2 regions of the Flavonifractor sp. An9 genome follow, and region 2 is predicted to be linked to the other one. Evidence: predicted binding sites of a transcription regulator. Region 2 holds the regulator's gene; the other holds the start of a gene.
What was found. Region 2 encodes LexA, which represses DNA repair genes until DNA is damaged. Its sites were predicted from a motif close to CNAACANNTGTTNG; they were not measured.

Region 1 (8,507 bases), on a different contig from region 2:
CAGCTTCAGGTTGGAGATGGGGTTGTGGATGGCGGAGATCCCCTTCTCGGCCATAATGGCCCAGTCCTCCGGGGTGGTCCACACGCAGTGGGCGGCAATGGCCCGGCCGTCCCACACGCCGTAGTCATTGAGGGTCTGGATGGGGGTCTTGCCGTGGCGGGCGATGCAGGCCTCGTGCTCCGCCTTTGTCTCGGAGATGTGGACGTGCATCCCCAGCTTATGCTCCCGGGCATAGCCGGCCATCCACTGCCACAGCTCCTTATGGGAGGTGTACTCCCCGTGGATGGAGGCGTCGATGCGGATCTGGCCGTCGTTGTAGTTGTGCCATTTTTCGGTCAGCTCCCGCTGGACCACGCAGTCGTTGTGGGTGGCGGGGTCAAGGCTGTCGGAGAACTGGACGCCGCCGCAGCTCAGGTTGGCGCTGATGCCGGCGGAGGCAACCTCCTGGGCGATGATGTCGGTATGCATATACATATCGGCAATGGTGGTGACGCCGGAGGCGATCATCTCCGCCAGACCCAGGGCGGTGCAGGACCGGACGGCCCGGTCGTCCCAGCGGGCCTCCACCGGGAAGATGTAGTTGTTCAGCCAGTCCTGGAGGTTGTTGCCGTCGCCGTAGCCCCGCATGGCGGTCATGGGCACATGGGTGTGGGCGTTGACAAAGCCGGGCATGAGCACGTTGCCCTTGCCGTCGATCTCCTGGTCAAAGGTCCCCTGAGGGCGGACGGTGCCCACGGAAACGATCCTGGTCCCCTCCACCGCCACATAGGCGCCGGGCAGGACGGTGCCCGCCTCGTCCATCAGCACGGCGGTGCAGTTGTGAATGAGAATGGACATAAACTGTTGATCTCCTTTATTTGTGATACAGAAGAAAGCCCCGTCTTACCCGATCTGCTTCAGGCAGGCCAGTACCAGCCGGGAGAACTTGTCCTTGCAGGCCTCGGCAGCCTCCAGCACCTCCTCCTCGGAGAGGGGCTGATCCAGGATGCCGGCGGCCATGTTGGACAGGAGGGTGAAGCCCAGCACCTGCATCCCGCAGTGGCCTGCCACGATGACTTCGGGGGCGGTGGACATACCCACCGCGTCGGCCCCGGCGATGCGGGCGAAGCGCACCTCGGCGGGGGTCTCGTACTGGGGGCCGGGGAAGTACATATACACGCCTTCCTTCAGCGCAATGCCCAGCTCCCCGGCGGCCTTCCGGGCCACATCCTGGAGGGCGGGGGTGTACAGGTGGGAGGCGTCGGGGAAGCGCACGCCGAACTCGGGCAGGTTCTCGCCCCGCAGGGGGGACTCCATGAAGATCTTGATCTGGTCGGTGATGAGCATCAGGTCGCCCGCCTTCCAGCTGGTGTTGACGCAGCCGGCGGCGTTGGTAACGATGAGGGTGGAGCAGCCCAGCAGCCGCAGAACCCGGACGGCGTAGGCCACCTCCTCATAGGAGTAGCCTTCATAGTGGTGCATCCGGCCCTGCATGACGGCCACGTTCTGGCCCTCCAGGGTGCCGAACACCAGGCGGCCCTTGTGGCCGGGGGCTGTGGAGGCCTTGAAGTGGGGGATCTCCCCGTAGGGCACGGCCACGGCGTTCTCTACAATATCCCCCATGTAGCCCAGGCCGGAGCCCAGGATCATGGCCACCTTGGGGGCAAAGGTGCCGATCTTGCTGCGGATGTAGTCGGCGCTCTCCTGATACTGCGCAAAGGTATAGTGCATAACAGATCCTCCTTAACAGCGGATGAAAGTAAAAGTTTTCGGTCCTATGAAAGGTTAATCTATGCAATTATACACCTTGTAATAGGAAAAAGCAATGAGGATTGCAGGACGGAATGGGGAACAAAAGTTCCAGAACCCCCCTCTTGACTGGTACGTTTGTTCGAGTTATAATAGGGCCAAAGGGGGGAGTACGGTGGACCTGATGGATAAGCTGACCATTTTGGCGGACGCGGCCAAGTACGACGCCGCCTGCACCTCCAGCGGGGTGGACCGGCGGGGCGGCAAAGGCATGGGGAGCACCATGGCCGCCGGGTGCTGCCACTCCTTCTCTGCCGACGGCCGGTGTATTTCCCTTTTGAAGGTGTTATACACCAACCGCTGTATCTACGACTGCGCCTACTGCGTCAACCGCCGGTCCAACGACCTGCCCCGGGCGGCCTTCACCCCAAGGGAGCTGGCGGAGCTGACCATCGGCTTCTACCGGCGCAACTATATTGAGGGGCTGTTTCTCTCCTCTGCGGTGTGGGTCAGCCCCGACCGCACCACCGAGGAGATGATATCTGCCCTCACCCTGCTGAGGCAGGAGTACGGCTTTCATGGCTATATCCATGCCAAGGCCATCCCCGGGGCCGACCCGGCCCTCACCCAGCGGCTGGGCCAGCTGGCCGACCGGCTTTCGGTGAATATCGAGCTGCCCAGCGAGGACAGCCTCCATAAATTGTGCCCCGACAAGGAGAAAAAGGCCATTCTGGCTCCCATGGCTCAGATCCGGGACGGCATCACCCAGGCCAGGGGGGAACTGGTGAAGTATAAGCACGCCCCCCGGTTTGCCCCGGCGGGCCAGTCCACCCAAATGATCATTGGGGCCACCCCCGAGAGCGACAGGCACATTTTGACCCTGACCCAGGCCTTATATGACCAATATAAGCTGAAACGGGTGTTTTTCTCCGCCTATATGCCGGTGTCCGACAGCGCCCTCCTCCCTGCCCGGCAGGACTTCAAGCCGCCCCTGCTGCGGGAGCACCGGCTGTACCAGGCCGACTGGCTGCTGCGGTTCTACCACTTCCGGGCGGAGGAGCTGCTGGACGAGGCCCACCCCAACTTCGACACCCGGGTGGACCCCAAGTGTGCCTGGGCCCTGGGGCATATGGAGCAGTTCCCGGTGGAGGTGAACAGGGCCAATTACGAGACTCTGCTGCGGGTGCCCGGCATCGGGGTGGTGTCCGCCCGGCGGATTCTCACCGCCCGGCGGGTGGGGCCCCTCACCTTCTCGGGCCTGAAAACCCTGGGGGTGGTGCTGAAACGGGCCCAGTATTTCATCACCTGCTCGGGAAAGATGCTGGAGGGGTTAAGGGTGAACCCCGACGGGGTGCTCCGCCATCTGGTGGCTCTGGAGAAGCCCGCCTTGGCGGGAAAAGAACCGGAGCAGTTGTCGTTATTTTGAAGGTTAAGCCCTCTGGAAAGGAGGTCCCCATGGACTGGCCCAGGTTTTCCTATTCTTATGACGGCAGCTTTGCCGGGTTCCTTACCTGTGTGTTTATGGCCTACGCCAATAAGGAGGAGCCCGCCTGCTTCCTCACCTACGGGGACGGCCGGGTGACTCTGTGGCCCCAGCGGACGGTGGACACCGACGACCAGAAGGCCCGGCGGGTGTACCGCTCTCTGGACCGGAGCATGGGCCAGCAGGGCCGCCGCCTGGTGACCTACGGCTTTCTCACCTGCCTGGAGGAGCGGGAGCTGGCCCTGTGGGACTTCCTCCGGCTGGGCTATGAGCGGGGGCCGTCGGTGGTGCGGGATCTCACCGACCCCCGGGTGGCTGTTCTGGGCAAGGCGGTCCAGCACCTGACCCACGAGGCCCACCTGCTCAAGGGCTTTACCCGCTTCTCCGACCAGGACGGGGCCCTGGTGGGAGAGATCGAGCCAAAAAACTGGGTGCTTCCCCTGCTGCGGCCCCACTTTGCCGCCCGCTACCCCGGCGAGACCCTGGTGCTCTACGACCGCACCCACCGGGAGGCCCTGTTCTGCCAGAAGGGGAAGTGGGCCATTGTGCCTCTGGACCGGTTCGACCTGGCCCCGCCCGGGGCAGGTGAATTGGATTACCGGGCCTTGTGGCGGCGGTTTTACGACACCATCGCCATTGAGGGCCGCTATAACCCCAAATGCCGCATGACCCAGATGCCCAAGCGGTACTGGGGTACCATGACCGAGTTTCAGCGGGAGGAATCCCCTGCCCCCGGCGCCATGGAACAAATTTGAAGGACGCGCTGCAATTTTGCAGCGCGTCCGACCTTTTCCCGGGAAATCAGGCAGGAATGGATTCTTCCGGAGACGAATTTCCTTGACAGAAGGAGCGGACAGCCTTAAAATAGATTCGGTGCATTTTTTGAAGAGCAAGGGGTACGCTCTTCAAATTTTTGTGCGGGTCGGACAAATCCTTGCCCGCCGCCCACATGGGAATTGAACAAAACGATTGAAACAAAAATCAAAACAGATGGAGGTGTAAACCCGGCTCATGTTGCCTGTCATATTAGCAGCCGTCATCGCGTTCGTGGTCGCGGCTGTGGTGTTTTTTGTGCTCGGCATCCAGTACCGCCGCCGCGTGGCAGAGAAGGAGATCTCCAGCGCGGAGGAGGAGGCCAAGCGCATCATCAACGAGTCCATCAAGAGCGCCGAGAGCAAGAAGCGCGAGGCCCTGGTGGAGGCCAAGGAGGAGATCCTCCAGGCCCGCAACGAGTACGAACGGGAAGTAAAAGAGCGCCGGGCCGACCTGCAGAAGCAGGAGCGGCGCTTGCAGCAGAAAGAAGAGAACCTGGACCGCAAGACCGAGAACATGGAGAAGAAGGAGGACACCCTGCAGCGCAAGCTGGCCGAGCTGGAAGAGGCCCGGGAAGAGGTGGCCACCGTCAAAAAGACCCAGATGGAGGTGCTGGAGCGCATCTCCGGCTTTACCGCCGAGGAGGCCAAGGACTACCTGATCAACCAGCTGGCCGAGGAAGTGACCCACGAGTCGGCCATGAAGGTGCGGGAGATCGAGGCCCAGTTCAAGGAAGAAGCCGACCAGCGCGCCAAGGAGATCCTGTCCCTGGCCATCCAGCGCTGCGCCGCGGACCATGTGGCGGAAGCCACCGTCTCTGTGGTACCCCTGCCCAACGATGAGATGAAGGGCCGCATCATCGGCCGCGAGGGCCGCAACATCCGCACCCTGGAGACCCTGACCGGCGTGGACCTGAACATTGACGACACCCCCGAGGTGATCACCGTCTCCTGCTTCGATCCCGTCCGCCGTGAGATCGCCCGGCTGGCCCTGGAGAAGCTGATCCAGGACGGTCGCATCCATCCCACCCGCATCGAGGAGATGGTGGAGAAGGCCAAGCGGGAGGTGGACGCCACCATCAAGGCCGAGGGCGAGCGCGCCGTGTTCGAGACCAACGTCCACGGCCTGCACCCCGAGCTCATCAAGCTGCTGGGCCGGATGCGCTACCGCACCAGCTACGGCCAGAACGTGCTCAACCACTCCATCGAGGTGTGCCATCTGGCGGGCCTGCTGGCCGCCGAGATCGGCGCCGACGTCACCGAGGCCAAGCGTGCCGGCCTGCTCCATGACCTGGGCAAGGCCATCGACCACGAGGTGGAGGGCTCCCACGTCCAGATCGGCGTGGAGCTGGCCCGGAAGTACCGGGAGAGCGAGAACGTGATCCACGCCATCGAGGCCCACCACAACGATGTGGAGCCCCAGACGGTGGTGGCCTGCCTGGTTCAGGCGGCCGACGCCATCTCCGCTGCCCGGCCCGGCGCCCGGCGTGAGAACCTGGAGAACTACATCAAGCGTCTGGAGAAGCTGGAGGAGGTCACCTCTTCCTTCCCCGGTGTGGAGAAGTCCTACGCCATCCAGGCGGGACGGGAGGTCCGCATCATGGTGGCTCCCGACAAGGTCAGCGAGGACCAGATGGTGCTGCTGGCCCGGGACATCGCCAAGAAGATCGAGGAAGAGCTGGAATACCCCGGCCAGATCAAGGTGAACATGATCCGGGAGACCAAAGTGGTGGATTACGCCAAGTAATCAAAGGAATCAAAGGAATGAAACCGGCGGGCTGCGTCAGCGGCCCGCCGGTTTAGACTGTCGAAAAAGACCCCTGGCCAAAGGTTTCGGAGGGAAGGATAGTGTGAAAGGGAACCGTCAGGGTTCCCTTTCGCGTGCAATCAAACAACTTTTGAGGACTTATGGAAGGCCTCAAAAGTTTAGCAGACAGTCAAAAAAGTGGCCGCAGCCACTTTTTTGACTGTCTGAACCGGCGGGCTGCATCAGCAGCCCGCCGGTTTTTGTTTAGATGCCTTTGTATTTTCGCCGGGTGGCGATGCCTCCCCGGATGTGGCGCTCGGCCTTGTTCTCCTCCAGCACCCCCTTTACCTGGAGGTACAGGGGCCGGTTGAAGGAGGGCAGGCGTTCACTGAGGTCCTTATGTACGGTGGATTTGCTGATGCCGAACTGCCGGGCGGCGGCCCGCACCGTGGCACGGTTCTCTATGATGTAAAGCGCCAGCCGGCAGGCGCGTTCCTCGATGTTCCCTTTCAAGCAGCAACACTCCTCCATTCATTCACTGGTGGAGTATATGAAGGGGGACCGACAGATATTTCTGCTCCGGCAGGAAAGGGACTTGTAATGTAGAGCGGCTTGGTAGATAATAGAGGGGCCTCAAAGCGAAAAACAGGCCCTCTTATGGAAGAAAAAGGACAAAAACGGGCATGATACAGGGGCGCACAGCTCCAGAGCCCTTCCCTGCTGTTTGCCGCTGCGGAGGCCAGCGATCCTATTATGACGAAGAAAAGAGACACATCATGCAATTTAAGCGACTGACGCTGAGTGAGATCCCTCTTGTTCAGCCTTATTTCCGGCAGATGAAATCCAGGACCTGCGACTTTACTGTGGGCGGAATGTTCATGTGGCGGAATTACTATAAAATGGAATATGCCATGGACGGGGAGATCTTTTATTCCCGTCTCCACGACCAGGACGGCCAGGTGTACTACAATCTTCCCCTGGGGGGCGATGTGGCCGGCGGCATCCAGGTGCTGAAGGGGCAGACCGAGGGCGGCCCGCTGCGGTTCTGCACCGTCCCGGAGTGCTATCTGGAGGAATTCCAGGCCATCTGTCCGGGGTGTGCCGTCAGTGAGCAGACCGATTTTGCCGACTATCTGTATCAGGCCTCCGATCTGGCCCAGCTGGCGGGCAAGCGGTACAGCGGCCAGCGCAACCAGATCAGCCAGTTTAAGCGGGGGGTGGAGGGCTGGTCCTTTAAGCCCCTGACCGCTGGAAACGTAGGGGCGGTGGAGGCCTTTTTCACCCAGACCTATCTGTCCGGCGCGGGCGCCGGGGCCACGGAGCGGGAGGAAAACGACCGGGTGCTGGAGGTGCTGCAAAATCTGGACCGGTACGGCATGGTGGGGGGCGTGCTCACCGCCGACGGGGCCATCGTGGGCTTCTCCCTGGGGGAGATCGTCAACGACACCCTGTTCACCCACATCGAAAAGGCCGACCGAAGCTGCAAGGGCGCCTATCAGATGCTGGTCAATCAGTTCGCCGCCGCTTACACGGGGGGAGACGTGACCTATATCAACCGGGAAGAGGATATGGGGGACCCGGGCCTGCGGCGGGCCAAGCAGGCCTACCACCCCATGGAACTGCTGAAAAAATATGTGGTTGAGGTAATGTGACATGACGACCGGGATGCTGCGAGACTGTCATATGGAGCAGGTGATGGAGCTGTTCTGTCAGTGCTTCCAGGACGATCATTTCTACAAGCGCTCCTTCCCCTCGGAAGCCACCCGTATGCAGGATATGAGGAAGGCCTACGGGCCCAGCCTGCTGTACTGCCTCCGGCACGGAGACTGCCGGGGGATCTGGGACGGGGACACCCTGACGGCCTTCCTGCTCTGCTTTGATTACCGTAAGGTGCGGGGGGAGGACTTTGCCTCCTTCCGGATGATCTTCGCCGGGGAGGATGGGGGCCAGGGCCTCCCCTACAGCGCGTCCCTCCACGACGTGGTGGAGGGACTGCCCGGGGATGTGCTCTACCTGCTGTCGGTGGCGGTGCGCCCCGCCTGCCAGAACCGGGGCCTGGGGGCCTGCCTCATCGACCTGATCCTGAAGGACTATCCCCGGCACTACTTGGTCAGCGACGTGTCCAACCCGGACTCCCTGGGGATCTACCGGAAGCGGAACTTCTCCATCCGGGAGATCGACAAGGACTACAATCTCATCATCCATGCCCCCCAGGACCCCGCCCATACCTGCTCCATCGGCAGCACGGTCAAGCTGCTGCTCCCCTCCCCCGGCCTGCTGGAGCGGTATCAGATCCCCTGCCGTGTGGTGAAGGAACAGACGGCGGTGGCCGGGTACGGCACAGTGGAGGACCACGGCGTGGCCTGCTTTGTGACCCGGCAGGGGGAGTTGGCCATGGGGTCCGTGGTGGAGCTGGACTACGACAGCTATTTGCAGTACCAGCGGCTCATCAACGTGTCCCAGTATGAGGAGCATATGGCGGGGGACCGGGTCTTTTATGTCCAGAAAACCCCCTATCCCGCCCCGCCCCTGATGAACCGTGTGCTGGAGGAGATGCTCCCTTCCCGCCAGGCGGAATGGGCGGTGATCCCCGATGTGTTTGTGTCGGTGCCCGTTCAGTACCGGTCCATGGACCTGCTGGAGGACTGCCCGGCTCAGCCCGACCGCAAGGCTGCCGCCCTGCTGAAGGACATGGACTTCCGCACCCACTATGAGGCGGGGGTCCCCTCCCAGCTGG
Region 2 (8,507 bases):
TGTAGTACACAGAGGTCTGATCCACGGCGATGACCTTGTTCCACAGCTCCTCGCCGCAGTTGGTGATGGACATATTCTTGTCGTCGATACCGGCGTTGTTCACCAGAATATCCACCCGGCCGAAGGTCTCCACGCAGGTCTCCACCAGACGGCGGCAGTCGGCGGACACGCTGACGTCGGTGGACACGGAGATGGCCTTCACACCCAGAGAGGCGGCGTACTCCTCCACTTCCTTCAGCTTGTCCAGCCGGCGGGCAGCCAGAACCAGGTTGGCGCCCTCCCGGGCAAAGAGCGCTGCGGTAGCCTTGCCGATACCGGCGTTGGCGCCGGTAATAATAGCGACTTTTCCTTCCAGACGTTTCATGCTGATGTTCATCCTTCCTATGTTGTGGGCGGCCCTACCGCCGTTAATCAGAACAGACCTGAGTCATACAAAATAGGTATAGAGAAAGTCCCCTCTGTTCCGCTGTGATACCTTTAGTATAGCGGAACAGAGGGGACTTTCAAAATGCCCCTTGCGGCGCAGTATTATGCTCTTGAAGTTATACCTGCGGCAGTCATCCGAACCTTCTCCTGCACCAGCCAGTCGGTGGCAAACTGGATGAAGGCGTTGGCCGCATCAGTGAGGGGATAGCCTTTGTGGTAGGATACCCCCAGGCTGGCGGGGGGAATCCCTTCCTCCAGAGGAATAACTAGGATAGGGCTGTGGGGGAAGAGAGCCCGCAGCCGCAGCATCTGGGACACCGGCATCAGAGCCACCCCGGCTTTTTGCTCCAGCAGGCGGTAGACCAGGTTGGTGCTCTCCACCTCGTAGGCCAGGGTGGGCTCAAAGCCCCGGGCCCGGCAGGCGGAGCGGAGGGTCTTGGCGTCCAGCCGGGAGGCGTCGCAGATCAGAGGCTGACCGGCCAGGGCCTTCAGCTCCACCATGGCTTGCGTTGCCAGGGGGTGGTCCCGGTGGACAAACAGGCCGTAGTCCATCTCCCCCAGCAGGCGGAAGGTAAGCAGATTGTGGTTGAGCGGGTAGGGGGTGACCGCCAGGGTGAGGGTGCGCTCCACCAGCTGCTGGGCCAGCCGGGAGGCGTCCCCCTGGTACTGGCGGATGCCGATCTCCGGGTGGGCCCGGGAGAAGGGCTGGAGGATGTCGGGGAGAAAGCCGTCGATGGAGCAGCCCAGAGAGAGGATATTCTGGTTGTTTTCATATAACCGCTGTACCGTCTGGATGCAGGCGTTCAGCTCCCCGAAGGCGTTCTCCACCCCGGAGAGAAAGATCCGGCCATATTCGTTGAGCACCACCTTGCCCTTCCGGTGCTCAAAGAGGGGGACCCCCAGCTCCCCCTCCAGCCGGGCAATGGAGCGGCTCAGGTTGGGCTGGGTGACAAACAGCTCCCGGGCCGCCTGGGAGATATTTCCCGTGCGGGCCACGGTGCGGAAGTAGTTGAGTTGGGAAAACTCCATTGACTCACGCCCTTTCCCCCGTATTATACCGGATTCCGGCAAAAAAGGAAAGAAATCATCCCGGGCCGACCCGGTCACTCCGCTATTTACACCGGCGGGTTTTGGGAGTACAATACACTTGTAGAAAATGCACAAGGAGGTGCCCCATGAAACTGACCTTTTTCGGCGCAGCCCGTGCCGTGACCGGCAGCTGCCACTGTGTGGAGTGCGGCGGGAAGAAGATTCTGGTGGACTGCGGCCTGCAGCAGGGCAGGGACGAGCGGGACAACCAGGAGCTGGACTTCAATGCCGGGTACATCGATGCGGTGGTGGTTACCCACGCCCACATCGACCACTCCGGCCGCATCCCCCTGCTGGTGAAGCAGGGCTTTGAAGGCAACATCTACTGCACCCGTCTCACGGGGCAGTTGCTGAGCATTATGCTGCGGGACTCGGCTCACATCCAGGAGAGCGACGCCCAGTGGCAGAACCAGAAGGGCAAGCGCGCCGGCGCCGAGCCGGTGGAGCCCCTGTATACCGTGGCCGATGCCGAGGCCGCCATCAAGCATATCGTCACCTGTGAGTACGGCACCCGCCTCCAGATCGAGGACGGGGTAAAGGTGCGCTTTGTGGACGCGGGCCATCTGCTGGGCTCGGCCAGTGTGGAGATGTGGCTCACCGAAGGGGAGGAGACCCGGAAGGTGGTATTCTCCGGCGATATCGGCAACCGGGACCAGCCCATTATCCGGGACCCGGAGTATATCCGGGAGGCCGACTATGTTTTGACGGAAAGTACTTACGGCGACCGGCTCCACGACATGGACAAGAACCCGGATTACACCGGAGACCTGGCTGCCATCATCGACGAGACCCTGGGCAAGGGGGGCAACGTCATCATCCCCTCCTTCGCCGTGGGCCGCACCCAGGAGCTGCTCTATTTCATGCGGGAGATGAAGGAGCAGGGGCTGGTGAAGAGCGTGCCCGACTTCCAGGTGGTGGTAGACTCCCCCCTGGCGGGCGAGGCCACCCGCATCTTCTCCGGCGATCTCCACGGCTATCTGGACGAAGAGGCCATCGCCGCCCTGAAGGGGGGCGCCTTGTTCCAGTTCCCCGGCCTCACCATCACCGAATCCAGCGAGGAGTCCCGGGCCCTTAATCAGGACAAGACCCCCCGGGTCATCATCTCCGCTTCCGGTATGTGCGACGCGGGCCGCATCCGGCACCATCTGAAACACAATCTCTGGCGGCCCGAGTGTACCGTGGTCTTTGTGGGTTTCCAGGCCGAGGGCAGCCTGGGCCGGCGGCTCATCAACGGGGTTACGTCGGTGAAGCTCTTCGGTGAGGAGATCGCCGTCCGAGCCAAGATCGTCAACTTCCACGGCCTGTCCTCCCACGCCGACAGGGACGGCCTGCTGCGGTGGATCGAGAGCTACAATCCCAAGCCCCGGCAGGTCTTTGTGGTCCACGGCGACGCGGAGGTCACCGAGATCTACGCCAACACCCTGCGCCAGATGGGGCTGGCCGCCCACGCCCCCAACTATGAGGAGGTCTACGACCTGCTGTCCAACAAGATGCTGGCGCCTGGCCTGCCGCCAGAGCAGAAGCCCGCAGCCGCCCCCGGCGCCTCCCCCGCCTACCAGCGGCTGGAGGAAGTGGGCCGCAAGCTGATGGAGGTCATCTCCCACAACAAGGGCGGCACCAACAAGGACCTGGGCAAGTTTGCCGATCAGCTGCGGGCCCTCATCGAGAAGTGGGACCGCTAAACGACAGAAACAAAGGCCGCCCGATTGGGCGGCCTTTGTTGTCAGGCTTGGATGGCCCCGTAGCCGAATTTGGTCCGGTAGTGCCACAGAAAACCGATGGACAGCAGGCAGGAGACAGCCTCTGCCACCGGCACCGCGATCCACACGCCGGTGACCCCGATGATCCGGGGCAGCAGGAGCAGCCCGGCCATGAGGAAGCCGAAGGTGCGGGCGAAGGAGATAATGGCGGAGGTCCGCCCGTCGGACAGAGCGGTGAAGAGGGCGGAGGCAAAGATGTTTACCCCGGCGAAGAGGAAGGAGGGAGCAAAGAGGTGGAAACCCTCCAGGGCCAGGGCATTGACCTGGGTACCGGCAGGGGAGAACACCCCCACGATGACCGGGGCCAGCAGCAGGGCGGCGGCCAGGATGCCCACGGCGGTGCACAGGATGAACCGGGAACAGTGGCGGAAGGTGGAGCGCAGCCGGTCATACCGCTCCGCACCCTGGTTGAAGCTGAACACCGGGGCTACGCCCATGGAGAAGCCCAGGAACAGGGCCACCAGCAGGAACTGGGCGTAGAGCACGATGGTGATGGCGGATACGCCGGGCTCTCCCAGCAGTTCCATCATGATGGCGTTGAAGAAAAAGGTGGTGACGGCGGTGGACAGGTTGGTTACCATCTCGGAAGAGCCGTTAAAGCAGGCCTTGCCCAGCAGCCGCCAGTTGGGCCGGGGGCGGGAGAAGCGCAGCCCCTCCTTCCGGGTGAGGAAGAAGAGCACGCCGCACACCGCCGGAATGCAGTAGCCGGTGACGGTGGCCACGGCGGCCCCGGCGATGCCCATGCCCAGAGGCCCCATGTACAGCCAGTCCAGCACGCCGTTGGTGACGCCGGCGGCGATGGTGAGCCACAGCCCCAGGCCGGGCTTGCCCGCCGCCACAAAAAAGCTCTCAAAGAGCAGTTGGAGCATGGCCATGGGGGCAAACATCAGCAGAATCCGCAGATAGCAGGCGGCGTCCGCCAGCAGCAGATCGCTGGCCCCCAGCAGCCGGGCCAGAGGCTCCGCCCCAAAAACGGCCAGCAGGGCGAATATCACTCCGGCGCATACCGCCGCCAGGGTCAGAAAACCAAAGGTGCGGCGGGCGCCTTCCAGGTCCCCCGCGCCCATCCGGTGGGATACCACGGCGCTGCCGCCGGTACCCAGCATAATACCCACCGCCAGCACAATGCTGACAGCGGGATAGGCGATGTTGATGGCGGCCAGGGCGTTCTCTCCCACCAGCCGGGAGGTGAGCACCCCGTCCACAATGGTGTACAGGGAGGTCACCAGCATCATGATGGTGGTGGGCAGGGCAAAGCGGAGCAGTCCGCCCAGGGTAAAGTCCTGATCCAACCGGTTTTTCATAGCCTGTGCCTCCTTTTTTCTAAAGCATTTACAAACAGCATTGAACATGATAAGCTATCGGGTAACCCGATAGTCAAGAGGGAGGTTTGCGCCATGGATCAAACAGAGATGCGCTTTACCACCGGGGAGTTTGCGGCCCTGTGCGGCGTCACCAAGCACACCCTGTTTCACTACGATGAGACCGGCATCTTCTCTCCCGCCATCCGGGGGGAGAACGGTTACCGCTACTATGCTCCCGCGCAGATCGAGGTGTTCCAGGTCATTTCCAGCCTCAAGGAACTGGGGATGCCCCTGTCCGACATCAAGGCCTACCTGGACCGGCGCAGCCCGGAGACCCTGCTGGAACTGCTGAAGGAGGAGGAGGCCGCCCTGACCGAGAAGCTGTCCCGGCTGCGGCGGCTGCGGACCCTGATCCGGCGGAAAGCAGAGCTGACCCGGCAGGCTCTGGCCGTCCAGCCCGGCGAGGTAAGGTTGGAGGAGTGGCCCCAGCGGTGGTATGTGGCCACCGCCGCCCCCGGCATTACCGACGCGGGCAAATATGCCCGCATTCTGGCCCGCCACCTGGAATACTGCGAGGCCCATCAGGTGGCCAGCCCCTACGCCCTGGGGGCCATCCTGCCGGTGGAGGCTACCCGGCGGGGAGACTGGGAGGGTTATACCTACTGCTATACCCAGGTGGACAGACCAATCCGAGGGGTGCAGATGCTCACCGCCCCGGCGGGACGCTATTTGACCTACTTCCACGCCGGCAGCTTCGACACCGTGCGGGAGGGCTACCAGCGGCTGCTGGACTGGGCCCAGACCTGCGGAATGACCCTGGGAGAGCTGTTCTGGGAGGATGTGCTGCTGGACGAGCTGGCGGGCAAGGGCTACGACCAGTACCTGCTGCGGCTGTCGGTGCACCTGTCCGGGGAGAATTTTGAGCAAATTTAGAACAAATGTTTGCAATATTGAGGGGATTATGGTATACTGAGGTCGGATAAAACTGACCAAAGGAGGGTCTGCCATGAAAACGCTCTCGCCCAAGCAGCAGCAGATTTACGATTATATTATTTCCTTTTCGGCGGAGCACGGCTATCCCCCCTCCGTCCGGGAGATCGGGGCCTATGTAGGGCTGAAATCCCCCTCCACCGTCCACTTCCACCTGAAGGGGCTGGAGTCGGCGGGCCTCATCACCAAGGCGGAGGGTAAGACCCGCTCCATCACCGTGGCCCAGCCGGAGACTCCGGCAGTCCCGGAGGACAAGGTACCGGTGGTGGGCAGCGTGGCCGCCGGGTCGCCCATCCTGGCCCAGGAGTGCATCGAGGACTATCTGACGTTTGACACCGGCGGGCGGCCCGGGGAGTATTTTGCCCTGAAGGTGCGGGGGGAGTCCATGAAGTATGCCGGTATCCTGCCCGGGGACCTGGTGATCGTCCACCAGCAGGCCGACGCCCACAGCGGGGAGATCGTGGTGGCCCTCTTTGAGGACGAGGCTACGGTGAAGACCCTCCGCCGGAAGGACGGCCATGTGTGGCTCATGCCCGAGAACCCGGACTACGAGCCCATCGACGGCGAAGGATGCGCCATCCTGGGCAAGGTCACCGCCGTGGTGCGGCGGTACTGAGATGAACCGGGTGGTCTTTGATACCCCCGTGGGGCCCATGGCCCTGGAGGAGGACGGGGGCGGGCTTACCGCCCTGTATTTGCCCAATTCCCCCATGTCTCCGGTGGGGGAGGAGACGCCCCTGCTCTCCCGAGGCAAGGAGGAGCTGCTGGCCTATCTGGCGGGGGAGCGGCGGGACTTCGATCTGCCCCTTGCCCTCCGGGGTACTCCCTTTCAGCACAAGGTGTGGTCCGCCCTGGCGGACATCCCCTACGGGCAGACCATCACCTATGGGGAGCTGGCCCGCCGGGTGGGCCGTCCCAAGGGGAGCCGGGCGGTGGGCCAGGCCAACCACCGCAATCCCCTGCCCATCCTTTTGCCCTGCCACCGGGTGGTGGGGGCCAACGGGACCCTTACCGGCTACGGGGGCGGGCTGGAATTGAAGGAATGGCTGCTGCGGCTGGAGGGAATCTTATGAAAAGACTGTTTTCTGCCGCCGATGCCTATATCGCCAAAATGAACTGGAAGGACCTGGCCCTGGTGAAGCTGTGCCTGTGCGCCGCCGGGGTCATGCTGGGCCTGGCCGCTCCCAAACGGGTACGGAAGTGGGCTGCACTGGGGGCAGTGGCCGTCTTTGTGGCTACCTATCTGCCTATTATGCTGAAATTCCTCCCCCATCTGGAGGGTGAGATGCGAAAGGAATAAAGGAGCGTGTCTATGGGAAAGGATAAGCGCTTTCAGGTGATCTACACCCAGGGTGTGGCCGATGCCACCCGGGTTCTGCTGGATACCAAGACCGGTATGCTCTACCTGGAGATGCACGACGGATATGCCGGCGGTATTACCCCGCTGCTGGACAGCGACGGAAAACCCATGAAATGGAAGGCGGAGGACTGGGAATGAAGCTGATCACCTGGAACGTCAACGGCCTGCGGGCCTGCCTGGGCAAGGGCTTTCTGGACTTCTTCAAGGAGATGGACGCCGACGCCGTCTGCCTCCAGGAGACCAAGCTCCAGCCCCACCAGATCGAGCTGGACCTGCCGGGCTACCACATCTACTGGAACAGCGCCGAGAAGAAAGGCTACTCCGGCACCGCCCTCATCACCAAAACCGAGCCTCTGGCCGTGACTTACGGCCTGGGCATCCCGGAGCACGACACCGAGGGCCGGGTGATCACGGCGGAGTATGAGGACTTCTATCTGGTGTGCTGTTACACCCCCAACGCCAAGGAGGGGCTGGCCCGCATCGACTACCGGATGCAGTGGGAGGACGATTTCCGCGCCTACCTGATGGCTCTGGACCAGAAAAAGCCAGTGGTGCTGTGCGGCGATTTGAACGTGGCCCATGAGGAGATCGACCTGAAGAACCCCAGGACCAACCGGGGCAACGCAGGCTTCTCCGACCAGGAGCGGGAGAAAATGACCGTCCTGCTGGGCAGCGGCTTTGCCGACAGCTTCCGGGCCCTCTATCCGGACAAGACCGGGGCCTATACCTGGTGGAGCTACCGCTTCAACGCCCGGAAGAACAACGCCGGGTGGCGCATCGACTACTTCATCGTGTCGGAGCGTCTGCTGCCCCGGGTGAAGGACCAGATCATCCACGCCGACGTCACCGGCAGCGACCACTGCCCGGTGGAGCTGGATCTGGAATAAGACAAAAAACAGGACTGCCGCACAGTTTGCGGCAGTCCTGTTTATTTATTTCCCTTCCCGGGTCAGCAGGCTCTGCTTCAGATCCCACAGCTTCTGGGACAGGTCCACATAGTAGTTGTGGGGATTCTCAAACCGCTTTACCTCGTCCCACAGCAGGTCGATCTGCCCGGCGCACCAGGCCCGCATCTCGGCGATGGGAGGGGAGTCGTACACCCGCTTGCCGCCCTGGAACACCGGCACCAGCAGCTCCTTGGCGGTAAAGTTGGTGAACACGCTGCGCTTCCAGGTGGCGTCCGGGTCGAAGAGCTCCAGGGGCTTGCTCTCGTCCACCGTCTCGTCCCACAGAGTGATGAGATCGGCAAAGGCCTTCCCCGTCTCGTTGTCGAAGAGGCGGTACACTTTCTTGAAGCCGGGGTTGGTGATCTTGTCCGGGTTGGCGCTGATTTTGATCTTGGGGATAATATTCCCCTCTTTGTCCTCGATGGCGGCCAGCTTGTACACGCCGCCGAACACCGGCTCGCTCTTGGAGGTGATGAGCCGCTCGCCCACGCCGAAGGAGTCGATCTGGGCCCCCTGGAGCAGCAGGTCCCGGATGATATACTCGTCCAGGGAGTTGGAGGCCACGATCTTGCACTCGGTGAGCCCCGCCGCGTCCAGCATCCGCCGGGCCTTCCGGGACAGATAGGTCAAA

Region 1: B5G40_RS14980 (putative DNA modification/repair radical SAM protein) is a predicted target of LexA. The motif match lies at 1,828-1,841, and genes of this name have one in related genera.

Annotation. Positions count from the first base shown of each region.
Region 1 is NZ_NFHC01000031.1:2,364-10,870, reverse strand. Features, by position in the region: gene B5G40_RS14990 (amidohydrolase family protein) at 1-837, opposite strand, end outside; gene B5G40_RS14985 (purine-nucleoside phosphorylase) at 883-1,710, opposite strand; gene B5G40_RS14980 (putative DNA modification/repair radical SAM protein) at 1,904-3,154, shown strand; gene B5G40_RS14975 (TIGR03915 family putative DNA repair protein) at 3,184-3,966, shown strand; gene rny (ribonuclease Y) at 4,223-5,770, shown strand; gene spoIIID (sporulation transcriptional regulator SpoIIID) at 6,035-6,283, opposite strand; gene B5G40_RS14960 (DUF2156 domain-containing protein) at 6,547-7,422, shown strand; gene B5G40_RS14955 (GNAT family N-acetyltransferase) at 7,424-8,507, shown strand, end outside.
Region 2 is NZ_NFHC01000023.1:48,325-56,831, forward strand. Features, by position in the region: gene B5G40_RS13365 (SDR family NAD(P)-dependent oxidoreductase) at 1-364, opposite strand, end outside; gene B5G40_RS13370 (LysR family transcriptional regulator) at 529-1,455, opposite strand; gene B5G40_RS13375 (MBL fold metallo-hydrolase RNA specificity domain-containing protein) at 1,602-3,197, shown strand; gene B5G40_RS13380 (MATE family efflux transporter) at 3,239-4,579, opposite strand; gene B5G40_RS13385 (MerR family transcriptional regulator) at 4,673-5,512, shown strand; gene lexA (transcriptional repressor LexA) at 5,586-6,185, shown strand; gene B5G40_RS13395 (methylated-DNA--[protein]-cysteine S-methyltransferase) at 6,187-6,642, shown strand; gene B5G40_RS13400 (permease of phosphate ABC transporter) at 6,639-6,869, shown strand; gene B5G40_RS13405 (DUF6440 family protein) at 6,882-7,067, shown strand; gene B5G40_RS13410 (exodeoxyribonuclease III) at 7,064-7,816, shown strand; gene B5G40_RS13415 (nicotinate phosphoribosyltransferase) at 7,862-8,507, opposite strand, start outside.